Regions from separate parts of the Salinicola sp. JS01 genome, predicted to be linked through region 1. Evidence: predicted binding sites of a transcription regulator. Region 1 holds the regulator's gene; each other region holds the start of a gene.
The links. Region 1 encodes LexA, which represses DNA repair genes until DNA is damaged. Its sites were predicted from a motif close to TACTGTNTANNTANACAGTA; they were not measured.
Positions count from the first base shown of each region.

Region 2: recA (recombinase RecA) is a predicted target of LexA. The motif match lies at 1,846-1,865, and genes of this name have one in related genera.
Region 3: QO259_RS11210 (DUF1654 domain-containing protein) is a predicted target of LexA. The motif match lies at 2,442-2,461, and genes of this name have one in related genera.
Region 4: QO259_RS04285 (putative DNA modification/repair radical SAM protein) is a predicted target of LexA. The motif match lies at 2,003-2,022, and genes of this name have one in related genera.

Region 1 covers NZ_CP127244.1:2,069,677-2,074,009, forward strand. Annotated here, with positions in the region: gene QO259_RS09375 (hypoxanthine-guanine phosphoribosyltransferase) at 1-113, opposite strand, end outside; gene nagZ (beta-N-acetylhexosaminidase) at 182-1,198, opposite strand; gene QO259_RS09385 (TetR/AcrR family transcriptional regulator) at 1,275-1,931, opposite strand; gene lexA (transcriptional repressor LexA) at 2,250-2,897, shown strand; gene dinB (DNA polymerase IV) at 2,910-3,971, shown strand; gene purU (formyltetrahydrofolate deformylase) at 4,009-4,333, opposite strand, start outside.
Region 2 covers NZ_CP127244.1:3,081,002-3,085,334, reverse strand. Annotated here, with positions in the region: gene mutS (DNA mismatch repair protein MutS) at 1-601, opposite strand, end outside; gene QO259_RS14095 (hypothetical protein) at 860-1,045, shown strand; gene QO259_RS14090 (CinA family protein) at 1,213-1,740, shown strand; gene recA (recombinase RecA) at 2,009-3,079, shown strand; gene QO259_RS14080 (regulatory protein RecX) at 3,153-3,608, shown strand; gene alaS (alanine--tRNA ligase) at 4,171-4,333, shown strand, end outside.
Region 3 covers NZ_CP127244.1:2,432,974-2,437,306, forward strand. Annotated here, with positions in the region: gene QO259_RS11185 (EamA family transporter) at 1-217, opposite strand, end outside; gene QO259_RS11190 (DUF6314 family protein) at 247-702, shown strand; gene QO259_RS11195 (YqaE/Pmp3 family membrane protein) at 846-1,004, opposite strand; gene QO259_RS11200 (hypothetical protein) at 1,213-1,509, opposite strand; gene QO259_RS11205 (hypothetical protein) at 1,921-2,238, shown strand; gene QO259_RS11210 (DUF1654 domain-containing protein) at 2,478-2,717, shown strand; tRNA gene QO259_RS11215 (tRNA-Gly) at 2,922-2,995, opposite strand.
Region 4 covers NZ_CP127244.1:941,706-946,038, forward strand. Annotated here, with positions in the region: gene QO259_RS04280 (DUF4130 domain-containing protein) at 1-647, opposite strand, end outside; gene QO259_RS04285 (putative DNA modification/repair radical SAM protein) at 655-1,914, opposite strand; gene QO259_RS04290 (RecQ family ATP-dependent DNA helicase) at 2,067-4,100, opposite strand; partial or broken gene QO259_RS20245 (MFS transporter) at 4,249-4,333, opposite strand, start outside.

The DNA.
Region 1 (4,333 bases):
GCGGCCATCCGGTCGAGGGCCTGCTCTACCTGGGCCTGGTCGATCAGACAGTCGGCGTTATCCATGACCTCCTGCATCGAGTTCAGCGCGTCGGGGAGCGTAGATTGAGTCATCGTATACCGTATCAATAGCAGTCGGCGGCAACCGGCAGGGCCGGCGCCGCCTGGGGATAGAGGGCGGATCACTCCGCCTCGTTGAGGGCTTCCAAACGGGCGTGGGTACGCCGCCAGCGCGAGATCACCGCCAGCGACTCGAGGCTCGGCCGGGCGCGGGCGTAACGCAGCTTGGCGATCCGCGGCGCCTGGCGTCCGCTGCAGGCATCCACCACCTCCCGCGCCGCCGCGGGGTCGTTGCAGATCACCGCCATATCGCAGCCGGCGGCCCAGGCCGCCTCGGCGCGCGCCGCCGGCGTTCCGGCGGCGTGGGCAGCCGCCATGGTCAGGTCGTCGGAGAAGATCGCGCCCTTGAAGCCGAGCTCTTCGCGCAGCAGCCCCAGCCAGCTGGGCGAGAAGCCCGCGGGGCGCTCGTCGAAGGCGGGAAAGATCACATGCGCCGGCATCACCGCATCGAGCTTGCTCGCCAGCCGCGCGAAAGGCACCAAATCGTGCGCGCGCAGCGCCTCCAGCGAGCGTGGATCACGGGCCACCGAGTGGTGGGAATCCTGCCGCGCCCCGCCATGGCCGGGAAAGTGCTTGCCGATGGCGACCATCCCAGCATCGTGCAGGCCATCGATGAAGGCGCCGGCCAGCGCCGCGACCACCTCCGGGTCGGGCGAGAAGCTGCGCGAACCGATCGCCGGCGACTGGTCGTCGTCGAGGTCGAGCACCGGGGCGAAAGTCAGGTCGAAACCGCACGCGGCCATCTCCATGCCCAGCAGCCAACCGGTATCCAGGGCCAGGGCCAGCGCGGCTTCCGGCGACTCGGCGAACTGCCGCCCCAGGGTCGCCATCGGCGGTAGCCGGGTCACACCCTGCTTGAGCCGCTGCACGCGCCCGCCCTCCTGGTCGATGGCCACCAGCAGGTCCGGCCGGCAGGCGCGAATCTCGCCGATCAGCGTCTGGGTGGTTCCCGCATCCGGGGTGTTGCGCGCAAACAGAATGACGCCCCCGACCTCGGGGCGCGACAGCAGCCGCCGCTCTTCCTCACGCAGTCGAGTGCCCTCGACGTCCAGCATTACCGGACCCAGCGGTTGTGTCATAGCCGTTACCTGAAACCGTGAAGCGCCCGATTCTAGACGACCCGCCAGCGTCATGACAGAGGTCGGCGCCGCCGCATCAGCTCACCGCGGTCTCCGCCGGCTCCAGCGGTGCCAGCATGGCGGCCGCCACCACCGGCTTGAGCCGCCGGATCAGGTCGCGCACGGTGACATGCTCGTGATACTCGGTGTCGGCGATATCGCGCAGCGCATCCAGTCCGGATAGCGTGAATACCACGGTACCGAGCATGAAGTGGAGCCGCCAGAAACGCTCCGCCTCCGGCAATTCCGGCGTGGCCAGCCGCAGGCAGGCGACGAAACGGTGAAAGGTTTCGCCGTAGTGCGCCTGAATGTAGCGCCGCAGATGCCCCTGGGCCTGGGTATAGGCGAGCCCCAGAAGCTTCATGAATATCTTGAGACTGTGACGCTCCGCCGGAACCTCGAGCACGCTCTCGGCAAGGCGCTCGAGCAGCACCTCGAGCGGAATGGTCTGCCCGCCATAGTGGCGCTCGAGCCCGTCTAGCGCGTGATTGAGGCGCTCGGCGAAGGGATCGAGATAACGCGCGAAGACCGCCTGGATCAGCGCCTTTTTGGAACCGAAGTGATAATTGACCGCCGCCAGGTTGACCTTGGCCCGGGTGGTGATGTTGCGCAGCGACGTCTCGGCGAACCCTTTCTCGGCGAACAGCACCTCGGCGGTGTCGAGAATGCGGGTCACAGTGTCGGACTGGGCCATGGACTACCTCTTTACTGTCGATATCGGCGGCTTTTCACTGACATCGAATCTGTCGGCCAACGCCTGTCGAATCAGCTGAAAAACGCCTGTTTGAAACGCTTTCGAATCTAACCACCCCAGACGTCACGGCACAATCGCGGCAAACGTCGAAGGCGCCCTTTCCCCGAGACCTTCCACGAGACCTTCCACCGAGTCTTTTACCAAAGCCCCTTCCCGGCACCCTTTCCTCGCCCGCCCCCTTTCGCTACCCCGCATGACTGGATACAATTCCAGACTGTATACATGACCAAGCCCTGACAGGCCCCGGGGAGACGCCCAATGTCGAGACCGCTCACCGCCCGGCAGCAGAACGTCTACGATTTCATCGTCAAGACGATGACCGAGTTCGGCTATCCGCCCACCCGCGCCGAGATCGCCAAGGCGCTGGGATTCCGCTCTCCCAATGCCGCCGAAGAGCACCTGCGTGCGCTCGATCGCAAGGGTGTGATCCGCATGATTCCGGGGACCTCCCGCGGGATCCGACTGCCCACTGCGGCCGGGACCGCGGAACCCACCGACCCCGCCGAAACCGGCCTGCCGATCGTGGGTAACGTCGCCGCCGGCAGCCCGATCCTGGCCGCCGAGCACATCGACCGCTACTGCCCACTGCCGGCGGACTACTTCGCCCCCAGGGCCGACTACCTGCTGCGTGTGCGTGGGCTGTCGATGAAAGACATCGGCATCCTCGATGGCGACCTGCTCGCCGTGCATCGCACCCAGGAAGTGCGCGACGGCCAGATCGTGGTCGCCCGGCTCGACGACGAGGTCACGGTCAAGCGCTTTCAACGCCGCGGGCGCCGCGTCACCCTTCTAGCAGAGAACGCCGACTTCGCCCCCATCGAAGTCGATCTGGAGCACCAGCAGCTGGATATCGAGGGTCTCGGCGTAGGCATCATCCGCGGCGGCAACGGCCTGGGTCTGCAGTAGCCGTCGGCAGCCATGCGCAAGATCCTCCACGCGGACTGCGACTGCTTCTACGCCGCGGTGGAAATGCGCGACGACCCCGGGCTGCGTGACCTGCCGCTGGCGATCGGCGGCAGTGCCGACAAGCGCGGGGTCATCGCCACCTGCAACTACCCGGCGCGGCGCTACGGCATCCATTCGGCGATGCCCACCGCACGCGCCCTGCGTCTATGCCCCGAGCTCAAGCTGCTCAAGCCTGACTTCGATCGCTACCGCCGCGTCTCGCATGACATTCAAGCGGTATTCCACGAGCTGACTCCGCTGGTGGAGCCGCTCTCCCTCGACGAAGCCTATCTCGACGTCAGCGAGGTCACCCGTTTCCAGGGGAGTGCGACCTGGATGGCGCACTGGCTCAAGCAGGAGGTGCTCGCGCGTACCGGCATCGTGGTCTCGGTGGGCGTGGCACCCAACAAGTTCCTGGCCAAGATCGCCAGCGACTGGGACAAGCCGGACGGCCTGTTCGTGATTCCGCCCGCACAGATGGCGAGCTTCATCGAGGGTCTGGCGGTCGACAAGCTGCATGGGGTCGGCCCTGCCACCGCGGCCAAGCTGGCGGGACTCGGCATCGCCACCTGCGCCGAACTGCGCGCGCGGCCGCTGGAGCAACTGATAGACACCTTCGGCAAGTTCGGCCAGCGCCTGCACGAGCTGGCCCACGGCATCGACGACCGGCCGGTCAACGTCACCCGCGAGCGCAAGTCGGTCAGCGTCGAGACCACCTACGACAGCGACCTGCCGGACCTCGCCCAGTGCCACCAGGCGCTGGCACCGCTGATTGTGCGTCTCGACGAACGCCTGGCCCGCCATGGCCACCCCGATATCGGCAAGCAGTTCGTCAAGGTGCGCTTTCACGACTTCACCAGCACCACTCAGGAGACCGGCGCCCGCGGCGTGATCCATGCGCGCTTCCACGAGCTGCTGGAAAGCGCCTGGCAACGCGGCGGCCGCCCGGTGCGCCTGCTCGGGGTCGGCGTGCGCCTGGCGCCGGAGGCCGAACAGCGCCAGCTCGGCCTGTTCGACGGCGAGCAGCCGGCCTGACGCCGCCGGCGCGACGCCAGCGACACCGCCCGAAGGTTCAGGAGAAGACGACGGTCTTGTTGCCGTGGATCAGGACGCGATCCTGCAGGTGCCAGCGCAGGCCGCGGGCGAGCACGGCCTTCTCCACGTCACGCCCCAGCCGAACCAGATCCTGGGGTGTATGGCAGTGCGACACCCGCTGAATGTCCTGCTCGATGATCGGCCCCGCGTCCAGCTCCTGGGTGACGTAGTGGCAGGTCGCACCGATCAGCTTGACCCCGCGCTCGAACGCCTGGTGGTAAGGCTTGGCGCCGGCGAAGGACGGCAGAAAGCTGTGGTGGATATTGATGATGCGCCCGGCGTAGCGCTCGCACAGCGCCGGC
Region 2 (4,333 bases), 1.0 Mb from region 1:
GGCGACGCAGCCCGGTGCGCTCGGCCAGCGCCGGGGGCAGGTCCTGGGTCTCGGCGGCGAGCAGCTCGGCCGGTTGCAGGCGATGGATCTCGGCCTGCATGTCGGCCTCGCCGTCGACCTCGAGCACGGCGAAGCGGCCGCTGGATAGCTCCAGCCAGGCGATGCCCCAGCGCTCGCCGTGGCGGTGCAGGGCCACCAGCAGATTGTCGCGGCGCTCATCGAGCAGCGCCTCGTCGTGCAGCGTGCCGGGGGTGACGATCCGCACCACCCGGCGCTCCACCGGCCCCTTGCTGGTGGCGGGGTCGCCGATCTGCTCGCAGATCGCCACCGACTCGCCCGAGCGCACCAGCCGCGCCAGATAGGACTCGGCGCTGTGGTAGGGCACGCCGGCCATGGGGATCGGCGAACCGGCTGATTGACCGCGCGCGGTCAGGGTGATGTCGAGCAGCTTGGCGGCGCGCTTGGCGTCGTCGTAGAACAGTTCGTAGAAATCGCCCATGCGGTAGAACAGCAGCACCTCGGGGTGCTCGCGCTTGATCTTGAGGTACTGCGCCATCATCGGCGTATGCTGCTGGGCTTTGCTGGCGGCCGTATCCTGCATGGCGTTACGAGGCTCTCTGGGTATCGTGGGGCATCATGGCGGCACGCGCCTCGCCGGGGCCGGCGAAGCATGAAACATGAAACATGAAACATGAAACATGGAGAAAGGCCGAAGGTTACCACGGGGGTCAGCGTTGCTGCATCGCCGATCGCCCGTGCCGGGGTGACGCCGGTTCATGCCCGAGGTGTAGTGTTTTCAGTCTCGCCCGCGGCGGGCGAATCGTTACAGTGGGTGAAATCGGCATCCGAGGACCCCCTCATGGCCCGGCTGGTGCTCAATCACCTCAGCGACTCCACGTTCAGGCTGCTCTCGATCGAGGCCAACCGGCGCAACGTCAACGTCAGCGAACTGGCGGTCATCCTGCTCGAGATCGCGGTCGCCGATCTGTGTGCCGGGGGGCACGCGCAGCCGCTGCCGCCCACCCATCCGCGCGACGCCGAATAGTCGCCCGCCGGGGCGCGCTTGTGCTGTGCGTCGGCCGCGCGCGTTGCGTCGACGCGCAAAGCTCGCATACTACTCACCTGAGACCACTCGCATGCCACCACTGGCATGACACGACGCGCCTGCCCGGCAGACGAGACCGGTGCGGCGCTCGAGCCGCAGGAGACCCCATGAGCTTGCCCACCGACCATCCGCTGCCTCCCGGCAGTGATCAGGACCCGCAGGTGCTTGCCCGACGCCTGGGCGAGGCGTGTCTGGCCGCCGGCTGTTTCGTCACCACCGCCGAGTCGTGCACCGGGGGCGGCGTGGCCGAGGCGATCACCGCGATCGCCGGGAGCTCGGGCTACTTCGCCAGCGGTTATGTCACCTACGCCAATGCCGCCAAGCAGCGCATGTTGGGGGTTTCGGCGCAGACGCTTGAGCAGCATGGGGCGGTCAGCGCGGCCACCGTGCGCGAGATGGTCGCCGGCGCCTGCCGCGACAGCGGCGCCGAGCTCGGCGTGGCGATCAGCGGCGTGGCCGGCCCCGGCGGCGGCAGTGCCGAGAAGCCGGTGGGGACGGTGTGGTTCGCCTGGGGCGATGCCGAGGCCCAGCGAGTGGCGTGTTTTCGGCTGCCGGGGGAGCGTGCCGCGGTGCGCGCCCAGGCGGTGGCGATCGCCCTGGCGGGGCTGCTCGAATCGCTCGTCGCCGAGGCCTGAGCGGCACTTGGCGCTGGCCTCTCCCGGCGCGATCCCGGAAAATGCAGCGACGCAGGCGGAAAATCGACGCGAGGATATAGGCGCGGGCGATTTTTTTCGCCATACTACTGGCTAATCATACAGTGATCGGGCGGCCTGGCCGTCTCGCCCGTCGCCGAGGTCGCCTCTCCCACAGGGTGGCCCTATGCGACGGGCTCACTTTTCCGGCCGCCATCCCACGACGCCAGCTTTCCAAGGCTCGTCTTCGACGCACTCACAGGAGACTTTCATGGCACAGGACGAAAATCGCAGCAAGGCACTCAGCGCGGCTTTGTCGCAGATCGACCGCCAATTCGGCAAAGGCACCGTGATGCGTCTGGGCGATACGCCGCGCACCGCCATCCCGGTGGTCTCGACCGGCTCGCTGGGGTTGGATATCGCCCTTGGGGTGGGCGGTCTGCCCTACGGCCGCGTGGTCGAGATCTTCGGCCCTGAATCCTCGGGCAAGACCACCCTGACCCTGTCGGTGATCGCCCAGGCGCAGAAGCAGGGCAAGACCTGCGCCTTCATCGACGCCGAGCACGCGCTCGATCCGAGCTACGCCGAGAAGCTGGGGGTCGACCTCGACCAGCTGCTGGTGTCGCAGCCGGACACCGGCGAGCAGGCGCTGGAGATCTGCGACATGCTGGTGCGCTCCGGCGGTGTCGACGTCATCATCATCGACTCGGTGGCGGCGCTCACCCCGCGCGCCGAGATCGAGGGCGAGATGGGCGACTCCCACGTCGGCCTGCAGGCACGTTTGATGTCGCAGGCACTGCGCAAGATCACCGGCAACATCAAGAACGCCAACTGCATGGTGGTGTTCATCAACCAGATCCGCATGAAGATCGGGGTGATGTTCGGCAGCCCCGAGACCACCACCGGCGGTAACGCGCTGAAGTTCTACTCCAGCGTGCGTCTCGACATTCGCCGCATCGGCTCGGTCAAGCAGGGTGACGAGGTCACCGGTAACGAGACCCGGGTCAAGGTGGTCAAGAACAAGGTGGCGCCGCCGTTCCGCCAGTCCGAGTTCCAGATTCTCTACGGCAAGGGCATCTACCATGCCGGCGAGGTGATCGACCTGGGCGTGCAGTGCAGCCTGGTCGACAAGGCCGGTGCCTGGTACAGCTACAAGGGCAGCAAGATCGGCCAGGGCAAGGCCAATGCGGCCCAGTACCTGGAAGAGAATCCGGCGATCATGACCGAGATCGAGGATCAGATTCGCGCCCAGCTGCTGGCCGTTGCCGCGCCCAAGGAGAAGGACAAGGAGAAGGAAACGGAAGCCGCGGCCACCGACGACGCCAACGACTCGCTGCTGTAGCGCGAGGCGGGGCAGGCGGTTGGGTTGAAGACGCGCCCGATGTTCAGGGCGTTGCCGAGGAGGAGAACACGCCATGGCTGACGCTGCGGAGATCCCGCCCCGGGAGCGGGCGATCGCCCTGCTGGCACGCCGCGAGTACAGTCGCGCCGAGCTCGAACAGCGTCTGGCGGCCAAGGGCGTCGAGCGTGATGAGATCGCCGTCACGCTGGACGCGCTGGCGGCGGACGGGCTGCAGTCCGATACTCGCTTCGCCGAGATCTTCGTGCGTTCCCGGGTGCAGCTCGGTCACGGCCCGGTGCGGATTCGCGGCGATCTGGCTCAGCGCGGCATCGACGACGCCCTGGCGGCGCTGGCCCTCGAGGCGGAGGCGCCGGACTGGCAGGACCTGGCGTGTCAGGCCCTGGCCAAGCGCTTCTCCGGGCCCGGCAGCACGCCCCGTGAGCGGGCCAAGCGCGAACGCTTCCTGGCCGGACGCGGGTTCGGCTTCGATCAGGTGCGCCACGCCATGCGCCACGCCTGGGAGGATTGAGCTCTCGGGCTTTATCTTCGACCTTGCCGAGCCTGGCGGCACCCCTGGTGCGTCGCGCTGTCAGCGTAGCGCACCGGACTGCGAGACTTCTCACCCTGGCGCTTCACAGCCGCGCTTTCCTCGTTGCGCCCGCGGCACGCGCTTCTCTTTTCCTGTCCTCTTTCCGCGCTTCCCATCAGCCCATTTTTCCCGGCTTCATCTTCCCCAGTTCTCCTCACCTGCTCCCGCTTTCCCAGCTCTCTTGCGTCCTTTTCCCGTTCCGATGTCATCCATGACACGCGTCTCGTGCAGACCTGGTCTGGCGTTACCGGATCGGGTGGTCCGATTCGCCCGAGGGCGGCGAATGTCGGCGACATGGGTGTCGCACTCGACAGACTCACAGTCGACCACGTTATACTAACGCGCCTTGCGATGGCCGCAGGAGCAGCACATCGCTGCCGAGACGGCCGTCTGCGCGTCGCCACGTGGTCCGTTTGCCGCCGTGGGCACGCCTATCGTCACGGACTTTCGCCAAGATCCGTCGTCACGGATTTTTGCCACGGACTCTCGCTACGGATTGTTTATGAAAAGCGCAGCTATCAGACAGGCTTTCCTGAACTACTTCGAGGAGCGCGGACACACCATCGTGCCTTCTGCCTCTCTGGTGCCGGAAAACGACCCGACCCTGCTCTTCACCAACGCCGGCATGGTGCCGTTCAAGGATGTGTTCCTGGGGCGCGACCCGC
Region 3 (4,333 bases), 360 kb from region 1:
GGTACATCACGCCGAGCTGCAGCGCGCCGACACTCATCAGCCCCAGACGGCTGGCGCCGGAGATCGCCCGCGGGCGCAGCAGGGGCAGGAAGATCAGCGTCGCCAGCACGATCCGAGTGGCCACGGCGAAGTAGCTATCCACTTGCCCCGAGAGGTAGACACCGATCAGACTGAACGAGAAGGCCCACAGTAGCGTGACGCCGACGAGATACGACATTTAAGGTCAACCTTTTCATGACAGACGAGTTGACAGCCATTATACGGCTGCACACCCTGCTGCCCCAAGTCACACATTTCGCGTTTACCGCCGAGACCGGCGCCGGCTCGCGCACCGGCTGGTCCGGTCACGGCCAGGGCAGCGTACGCGCGGAGGTGGAGGGCGATACGGTACGCTTCCACGAAAGCGGCCACTTCACCCTGGCCGGCCAGCAGCCGGTGACCATGCGCAACCTCTACTGCTGGCGCCTAGCACCCGAGCGCGTGGCGCTCGCCCACGAACGCCGCGGCCGCGAGGCGGCAGTGGCGCTGTTCGACCTGGTCGCCGCCGACGCCGACACCCTGGTGAGCGAGCACCACCACCAGTGTGCCGCTGATGCCTACAGCGCCCGCCTGCACCTGCTTGTCGATGGCTTCGATCTCGCCTGGCGCATTCTGGGCCCGCGCAAGGACGAGACGCTGCACTATCGCTATCGGCTGGCCTGACCGGCCCGATTCACGCCGAGCCCGCGGTGCTCGCGTGAGGGGTGCGAAACCCGCACGCAAAGCCCCCGAAAACGCCAGAGGGCCGGTCGAAACCGGCCCTCTGCGCTTTTTCATACGTTCTTGCTGTCGTTGCCCATCGCGACTCAGCGCGTGGCGATGATCCACACCGCATGGATGATGCCCGGGATATAGCCCAGCAGCGTCAACACGATGTTGATCCAGAACTGCAGGCCCAGACCCACCTGCAGGAATACGCCCACCGGGGGCAGGATGATGGCGAAGATGATACGGATGATATCCATGTAGCCTCCTTTGCCGTGGCCACGTTCGCGCTCTTCAGCGCCAACGCCCACATTGATAGAACAGTCCCTTGCGGCGCCTTTTTCATCACCGCCATCGTCACCGCAGCCGACCGACACGCGACGGCGCCTCGACACTCGTATCGCAGACACTTGGCGTCGATCCGCTCGGCTGCTCACCAGCATAGCTGGCCCTGCGCAATCCTGCTGTCTAACGACGGTGACGAGACGAGGCGCCAGCGTCTCCGACGCTCTCGTCAGCATTCGCGTCAATCCCTTCAGCCCCGCCGTCACGCGGCCGCTGCTTACCCTTTATCTCGGCGGCACCACTCGCCAGCGCCTCGTGATAGCGCTCCCAATCCTCCCAATCGTGCGGCGTGCCGCTGCGCGGGCCATGTTCGGCAGCTTCGCGCGCCCGTGCCCAGGCTTTCTCTTCGAGCGACTGCGGCTTATCCTCCTCCTTGTCCAGCGCAATACCCTGCTTGGCCAGATAATCGCGCGCGTTCATGACACTCTCCTGCCCTGTCGGGCGCTGTCCAATCACTGATGACGTCAACTGAGCGTTGTCCCACCGCCAAATCAGCAACTCTCTTGATTTGGCGATGTCTTTGCAATGACCAACGCTTGCTCGCCTCACCATTATAGATGACGCCATGGCCGATCGAGTTCAAGCCCGCGCCGGGAACACCCACGTGGCGAGCATGGCGCTGGCGGAAAAGGCGCGGATCGACTCCGCAAAATCATCGACAAACAGGCGCGCAAGCTGGAAATCATGCCCAAAGCTCCGCCTTACGTGCCGAAAAGTCCGCTAGTGAGGCAACTGAACGCATACCTTGATTGCAAAGCAGCTACAGTGTGATGGCGTGTTAGCCCACTGGCTATCGCCCCCTATTCTTCCTCAGCACAAAAGGAATTTGGCATGAGAAAATCACTCGCAACCATCGCCTTTGCCGCCCTCACTCTGGGACTCGCCGGTAGTGCCCTGGCCGATAGTGCCGCACTCAAGGATGCCCGGCAGGCCAACCAGGAGCCGTTGGCGCCGGGTTCCGGTGTTACCGCCAGCGGTGAGCAGGATGCCTCCTCCTTCTCCGGCGGCAGCGCTGCCACCAATCAGTCGCTGGACGCAATGGAGTCGGAGACCGACAGTGCGACCAACATCGAAGATTCGAAATCACTCGACGAGATCAACGCCGAAGGGCACAGCGTCGAAGCTGGCGACGCCATCAAGAGCCAGTGACACTCGCCGTGCATCGGTGACGAAAGGGGCCCCTGGGCCCCTTTTTCGTGGTCGCCATTCATCATTGCCCGTTCTTCGAGCGGGATGGCTGCTCGGCCATGAGCTGCCCAGTCATAAGATCGCACCCGCCACCAAGCGCTGAGCGCCGCCGTCCCGGCCCCTCGTGCCGGGGATCGCTTTACGCCATCGAGCGTCGCCAACTATACTGTATATAAATACACCACCAGGTGAGAGACGTCATGATTCTCGCTTTTCCCTCGCCCTACGAGCGGCTGTCACGCCGCGTCTCACGCGCCATCCAGAGCGCCACCTGCCATCGGCGCCAGCAGCTGGTCATCATGCGCCAGCCCGGCGAAACGCAGGACGACTGGTCCCGACTGATGGCACGCCTGGCGCGTGAGGCAGCGGTGAGCGTCATTTCGATCACCGCCGACGACATTCTGCTGAGCTGGCGCGCCCGAGCCACGGAGAGTGCCTGAGTGCGAGTCGGACATCCGTCAGCAGACGGCACTCCTAGCCGCGTTGCGTGATGGCCGCGTGTAGGGCTAACAGTCAACCAGGCAATAGAGAATGGGCGTTGCTATCACTAACTATGTTTGGACAAGTTTGAACGGGTAAAGCGAGGCGTGGCGGGGGCTGCAGGAGAGATGGTGGGCGTGTCTGGACGTGTTTGAACACTGGATTGGAGCGGGTGAAGGGAATCGAACCCTCGTCTTAAGCTTGGGAAGCTTCTGCTCTACCATTGAGCTACACCCGCAAGGCTTTCGATAATAATTCCAATCACTTAGGTTTGGCAAGCGCAGCGCGCAAGAAAGCGTATGCCAGGCTCGGCGGCGGCCCGCTACAGCGGCGTGGTAGATGCGTCTGTGATCCACCGAAGACGACGCGTGTCAGCTCGAGTCCTCGCCCGTCGAGATCGACCTTGGCCGTTGCGATTGACCACGGCCGTCGCGATCGTCCATGGTCGTGGCAGCCGAACGTGATCGCGACTGACTGACATGCAATAAGAGAAAGCCCGAGCGCGCTGCGATAGCGCTCGGGCTTTCAATCAGCATGCGCCTATCCTGCTGAAAGACTGCGGCTCAACCGCATCCTTGGCAATATCGTCCGTGATCGATTCCAGGCTGTATCCCTACTTGCAGAGAATAACGTCAACTTCTAATACTGTCTAATCTAATTGCGTGAAATAACTATAATTTAGATAAGATTTAGATGTTTATATTATTGATGCCGCCATCAGCAAGGGTAAAAAAGACCCGATCCTGAGATCGGGCCGACTAGCGCTGACTCCCTTCCGTACCTACCGGCGGCCTCCTGCCCCCGCATCCCTGGCAAAGCCTCCCTGGCCGGCTCCCGGAGATCCACCCTGATCTCGCCTTCACTATCTTGCGCGCATCCGCAAGCTGCTGAACTCAACCCAGGTTAAACAGGCTTCTACTGAAACGTAGTATTTTGTTAATCGGCAGCTGCGCATTTCACGCTTGCGTGCAAGGTCGACAAGCAGCCGAAAAGAGCAGCCCTCGACTTGAGGTGGCAAAAAATGGGCATAAAAAATCCCCGGACAGAAGACCGGGGATCAAGGATCTACAACGAGCGCTCATATTATCAATTCACGAATGACGGATACAGGTCGATATCGCTCAATTTTGCGTAAGATATCTCTTACAAATCAAGCCAGTCCCGGCAACATCGGCAGTATTCGGCACCCGATGTGGCACCACTGGCGTCGCAGGCTGACGCTATCTGCATGCTGGCGACACCCGCAGGCGAGTCGTGCAGGATGGCCTTCGACGGTGACATGAGTCGATGGCGTCGACTGGGCAGGGCTCGATCAAGCACCAAACGCCGGGTATCAGACCCACCGCTAGCGTTGGTGGCATCAGAGTGGGCGACCGAGAGTCATCTTGGGGAAAGAAGAAAGCGTGGGCAAAAAAAGACCCGGCCCGAAGGCCGGGTAAGTACGCAGGGGATGTCCCCGCGCCATTATCGACTTTCGTGGCGAAACCAAGGGGCTGAATTCACTACCGAAAGAGGTCTAGATCGTCGCCTGACACGACTTCAGCTTGCGCCACAGCGCCTAAGAACGCATTTCCCA
Region 4 (4,333 bases), 1.1 Mb from region 1:
AAGTGTTCGGCGCCCAGGTCGAGCACGTCGTGGGCCGGCTCGAACCAGGCGATAAAGCTGGCCTGGGACTCTTCCACCTTGAGGTCCTTCTCTCTGTCGCGGTCATCCCTCCTGCCGAGGCAATCTTCTCTGCCATGCAAACCCTCTCCGCCTGGGGTGTCCTGGGCACCCCGGGTATCCGCCGTGTCGGCGTCCGTGGCGTCGCGATAAAAGCGCAGGAAGGCGTGCATATGGTGTGCCTCGCGCTTGACCGCGTGGCGGCGCTGATGCAGCGCGCGGCCATCGCTGTCGGCGGCGTGGGTGGCGTCGCGCTCGCCGTGGTGCAGGCGCCATATCACCCGGTAGAGCAGGGCCCAGCGGTTCTGTTCGCCGCCGCCGCTACGGTAGCGTGAGGCGCGTTCGAGCAGGGCCAGGTCCTCGCGGCCGATGCGCACCGGCGCTGGCGCCACGCTCGGCTCGGGCAGCCTGATAGCGTCGGCGGTGGTGTCGGCGAAGAGATCTTCCTGGCGTTCGCGCGCATCCTCCCACACCACCGCCGCCGGCGGCACGCCGGCCTGCAGCAGGCGCCGGGCAGCGTCGCGCCACTGGCCGAAGTCCGCGGCGGGCACCACCCAGGGCATGGCACTGGCTGACGGGGCAGGCGTCATCGCGGGCTCACCATAGTGCCATCTGCGCCGGCTGTGGCGCGGTCAGCTGCTGGCGCAGGCGGGCGCTGTCGCGCTGGCCATCGGCGGGGCGATAGTCCTGAGTCACCACGAAGGGGCGCAGGGTCTCCACCCGGCAGCGCAGTGCGATCAGGTCCTGAAAGCGGATCTTGCGCTGGCGGCGCAGCGCGACCAGCCGCTGTACGCTCCTCAGGCCGATCCCCGGCACGCGGGCGATCAGCGCCGGCTCGGCGCGGTTGAGATCGACCGGGAAGGTATCGCGATGGGTCAGCGCCCAGGCCAGCTTGGGGTCGATCTCCAGCTCCAGATTGCCCGGCTTGCCGAGCAGCTCCGCGGCGGCGAAGCCGTAACCGCGGATCAGGAAGTCGGCCTGGTAGAGCCGATGCTCGCGCAGCAGCGGTGGCGCCGCCTGGGGCAGACCAGCGGGGCGTTCGGGGATCGGACTGAAGGCCGAGTAGTAGACGCGCTTAAGGCGGAAGTCGCGGTAGAGCTGCTCGGCGGACTGCAGGATGGTGCGGTCGTCGGTGGCATCGGCGCCGACGATCATCTGCGTGCTCTGACCGCCCGGGGCGTAGCGCGGCGCCAGGCGCTTGGGGTTGGCGCTGCGCGGTGGCTGTCTGGCGTCCTGGGTGGCCGCGTCGTTGGCGGCGTCGATGCCCTGGCGGATCTGCCCCATCGCCGAGTGGATGGTACCCAGCTCCTTTTCCGGTGCCAGGGTCTTGAGACTCGTGAGCGTCGGCAGCTCGATATTGGCGCTCAAGCGGTCGGCATAGCGCCCGGCCTCTTCCAGCAGTTTGGGGTCGGCCTCGGGGATCGCCTTGAGGTGGATATAGCCACGGAACTGATGCGTCTCACGCAGCAGCTTCGCCACCTGGATCAACTGCTCCATGGTGTAGTCGCTGGAGCGGATGATGCCCGAACTCAGGAACAGCCCGCTGATGGTGTTGCGGCGATAGAAGGAGAGCGTGAGCCGTACCACCTCTTCCGGCGTGAAGCGGGCGCGCGGAATATTGCTCGAACGGCGGTTGATGCAGTACTGGCAGTCGTAGAGGCAGAAGTTGGTCAGCAGCACCTTGAGCAGCGAGACGCAGCGGCCGTCCGGGGTGAAGCTATGACAGATGCCCATGCCGCTGGAGGCACCCAGCCCGGCCTTGCCGCGGGAGCTGCGGTTGGGCGCGCCGCTGCTGGCGCAGGAGGCGTCGTACTTGGCGGCATCGGCCAGGATGGAGAGTTTGTCGATCAGCTCCATGGCGCACCTCGAGCAGGGGAGACGGCAACCCCGGTGGCGGGCCGACCCTGTCAGGATGGCTGCCGCGATCGGGGAGCTTAGTTCGAAATACTGTACTCAAAAACAGTGGTTTTGCATACAGTATTCGTGTCTCCGGATAGGCCCGGTGCGTATCAGGCCGATGTCTCGCCTGCCGCCGCCAGCGCCTCGCAGCGCGTGCGGATCTCGGCGTAGGGATAGGCCTCGAAGCGCGCGTACCCCGGCAGCTTGCGCGCCTTGAGCGGGGTGAACAGCGGCATCGCCAGCCCGCACAGAAAGTGCGCCATGCGCTGGGGGCCGGGGGCCTCGCCCAGGGTGTCGCGGTGGTGGGTGATGAACGGCGCCAGCGCCTGCTGCAGCGTCTGCGCATCGGGCTCGGGCAGCGGCGGTGCCGGCGGCAGGCGGGCGATATGGCCGTGGCATACCGAACAATGGCCGCAGCCCCGGGCGGCCTGGACCGAGTGGCCGCAGCCAGTAGTACCCGCCGGCGGCGCCTCGCCGAAATAGGCCGCCAGGCGCCAGGTCAGGCAGGTGGTGGATTCGAACAGGTCGAGCATGGCGTGCAGCCGGGCGATCTCACTCGCCTCCCGCGCCTGGTACTCGGCCAGCAGCGTCTCGCTCAGGCCGTCGATGTCGAACTCGGGCGTCAGCACCTCGTAGACATCGGTCATGCGCTTGGCTTCCAGCACCACCCAGCCCTTCTCCTGGAAGTACTCCAGCGCCGTGATCACTCGCCCTCGCGAGGCGTCGATGCCGGCCGCCGCCCCCGCCTGATAGAGGCGCTCGAAATCCACCGTGCCCCAGGTGCGCGCCATCGGCACGTTGTCGACGATCAGCCGCACGAAGTCGGCGCGCTCGCCCTCGAAGCGCGCCACCAGCGCCTCTGCCGGCTCGACGTAGCGCAGTCGGTACTCGGCCAGGTAGGCGTAGCGCGGGGCGATGACGCCGTGCATCTCCAGGCGCACCAGCAGCGTCTTCAACGGCAGCAGGCGCACGTTGCTATCGCGCGAGAGGGTGTTGAGCAGCACCGGCCACTGGCGCTCCGGCCCGGCGCCGGCGGCGGCGATCTCGCCGAGCACGTGGCGAATGCCGGCGCGCTCCGGGGTATCGCCGTAGACGAAGTTCTCCAGTACCCGCAGGCCGTCGCGGCCGGCCAGGGTGAGGCAACGTGAGGGCTTGCCGTCGCGTCCGGCGCGGCCGATTTCCTGGCTGTAGTTCTCGATCGACTTGGGCAGGTCGTAGTGGACCACGTTGCGTATATCGCCCTTGTCGATGCCCATGCCGAAGGCGATGGTGGCGACGATGCAGGCGAGCTCGCCGTGCATGAAGCCCTGCTGAATGGCCTCGCGGGTCTCGCTGTCGAGCCCGGCGTGGTAGGCCCGCGCGGCGATGCCGCGGGCGCTGAGATCGCGGGCGACCTGTTCGGCGCTGTGCTGCAGGGTGACGTAGACGATGGTGGGCGCGGCCGCACCCGGCTGCTGCTGCGGCGCCAGCCACGCCGCCAGGGCCTCGAGACGCTCGTCGGCCGGCACCGGCTCGACCAGCAGTTCGAGGTTGGGGCGGTGGAAGCCGGTGGTGATCACGTCCTCGGCGGCAATGGCGAACTTGTCGCGCATGTCGGCGATCACCGCCGGGGTCGCGGTCGCGGTGAGCAGCAGCGCCTGAGGGATATCGAACTCGCGCTGGTAGTCGGGCAGCTTGAGGTAGTCCGGGCGGAAGTTGTGGCCCCACTCGGAGATGCAGTGGGCCTCGTCGACCACTAGCAGCGAGATCGCGATCTGGCGCAGGAAGTGGCGGAAGCGCTCGTTCTTGAGCCGCTCCACCGAGACCATCAGGATCTTGAGCTCGTTGCGCCGCGCCCGCTCCATGATCTCGCGCACGGTGTCGCGGTCCTGGGTGGAGTCGATGCTGGCGGCGGCCACGCCGTGGCGCTGGAGAAAACCGAGCTGGTCCTGCATCAGCGCCAGCAGCGGCGAGACCACCAGGGTGAGGTGGGGCAGGTGCAGCGCGGGGAGCTGATAGCACAGCGACTTGCCGGCGCCGGTGGCGAAGATCGCCGCGGTCGAACGGCCGCCGATGACGCGTTCGATCACCGCGCCCTGGCCACCGCGGAAATCGTCGAAGCCGAAGACGCGCTTGAGGGTCTGGCGAGCGGTCTCTGGGGTCATGTCGGGCTCCCTGGGTTGGCCGATGCAGCGCGGCCGGCCCGGCGCTGCGGGGGCGCAGTATCGCACGCCCGGGTGACGCTTGCAGGTCGCTGCCGTGTCAGCGGCGCGCACGGCAGGCGCGCTGGCAAGTGCCGGCGTGCCCGCTCGGCTATCGAGTGGTGACGTCGCGCTGCGGCCAGGGGGCCGCGCTGGGATTGGCGGCCATGGCCTTCTCATCGGGCGGCTGGGTCTGG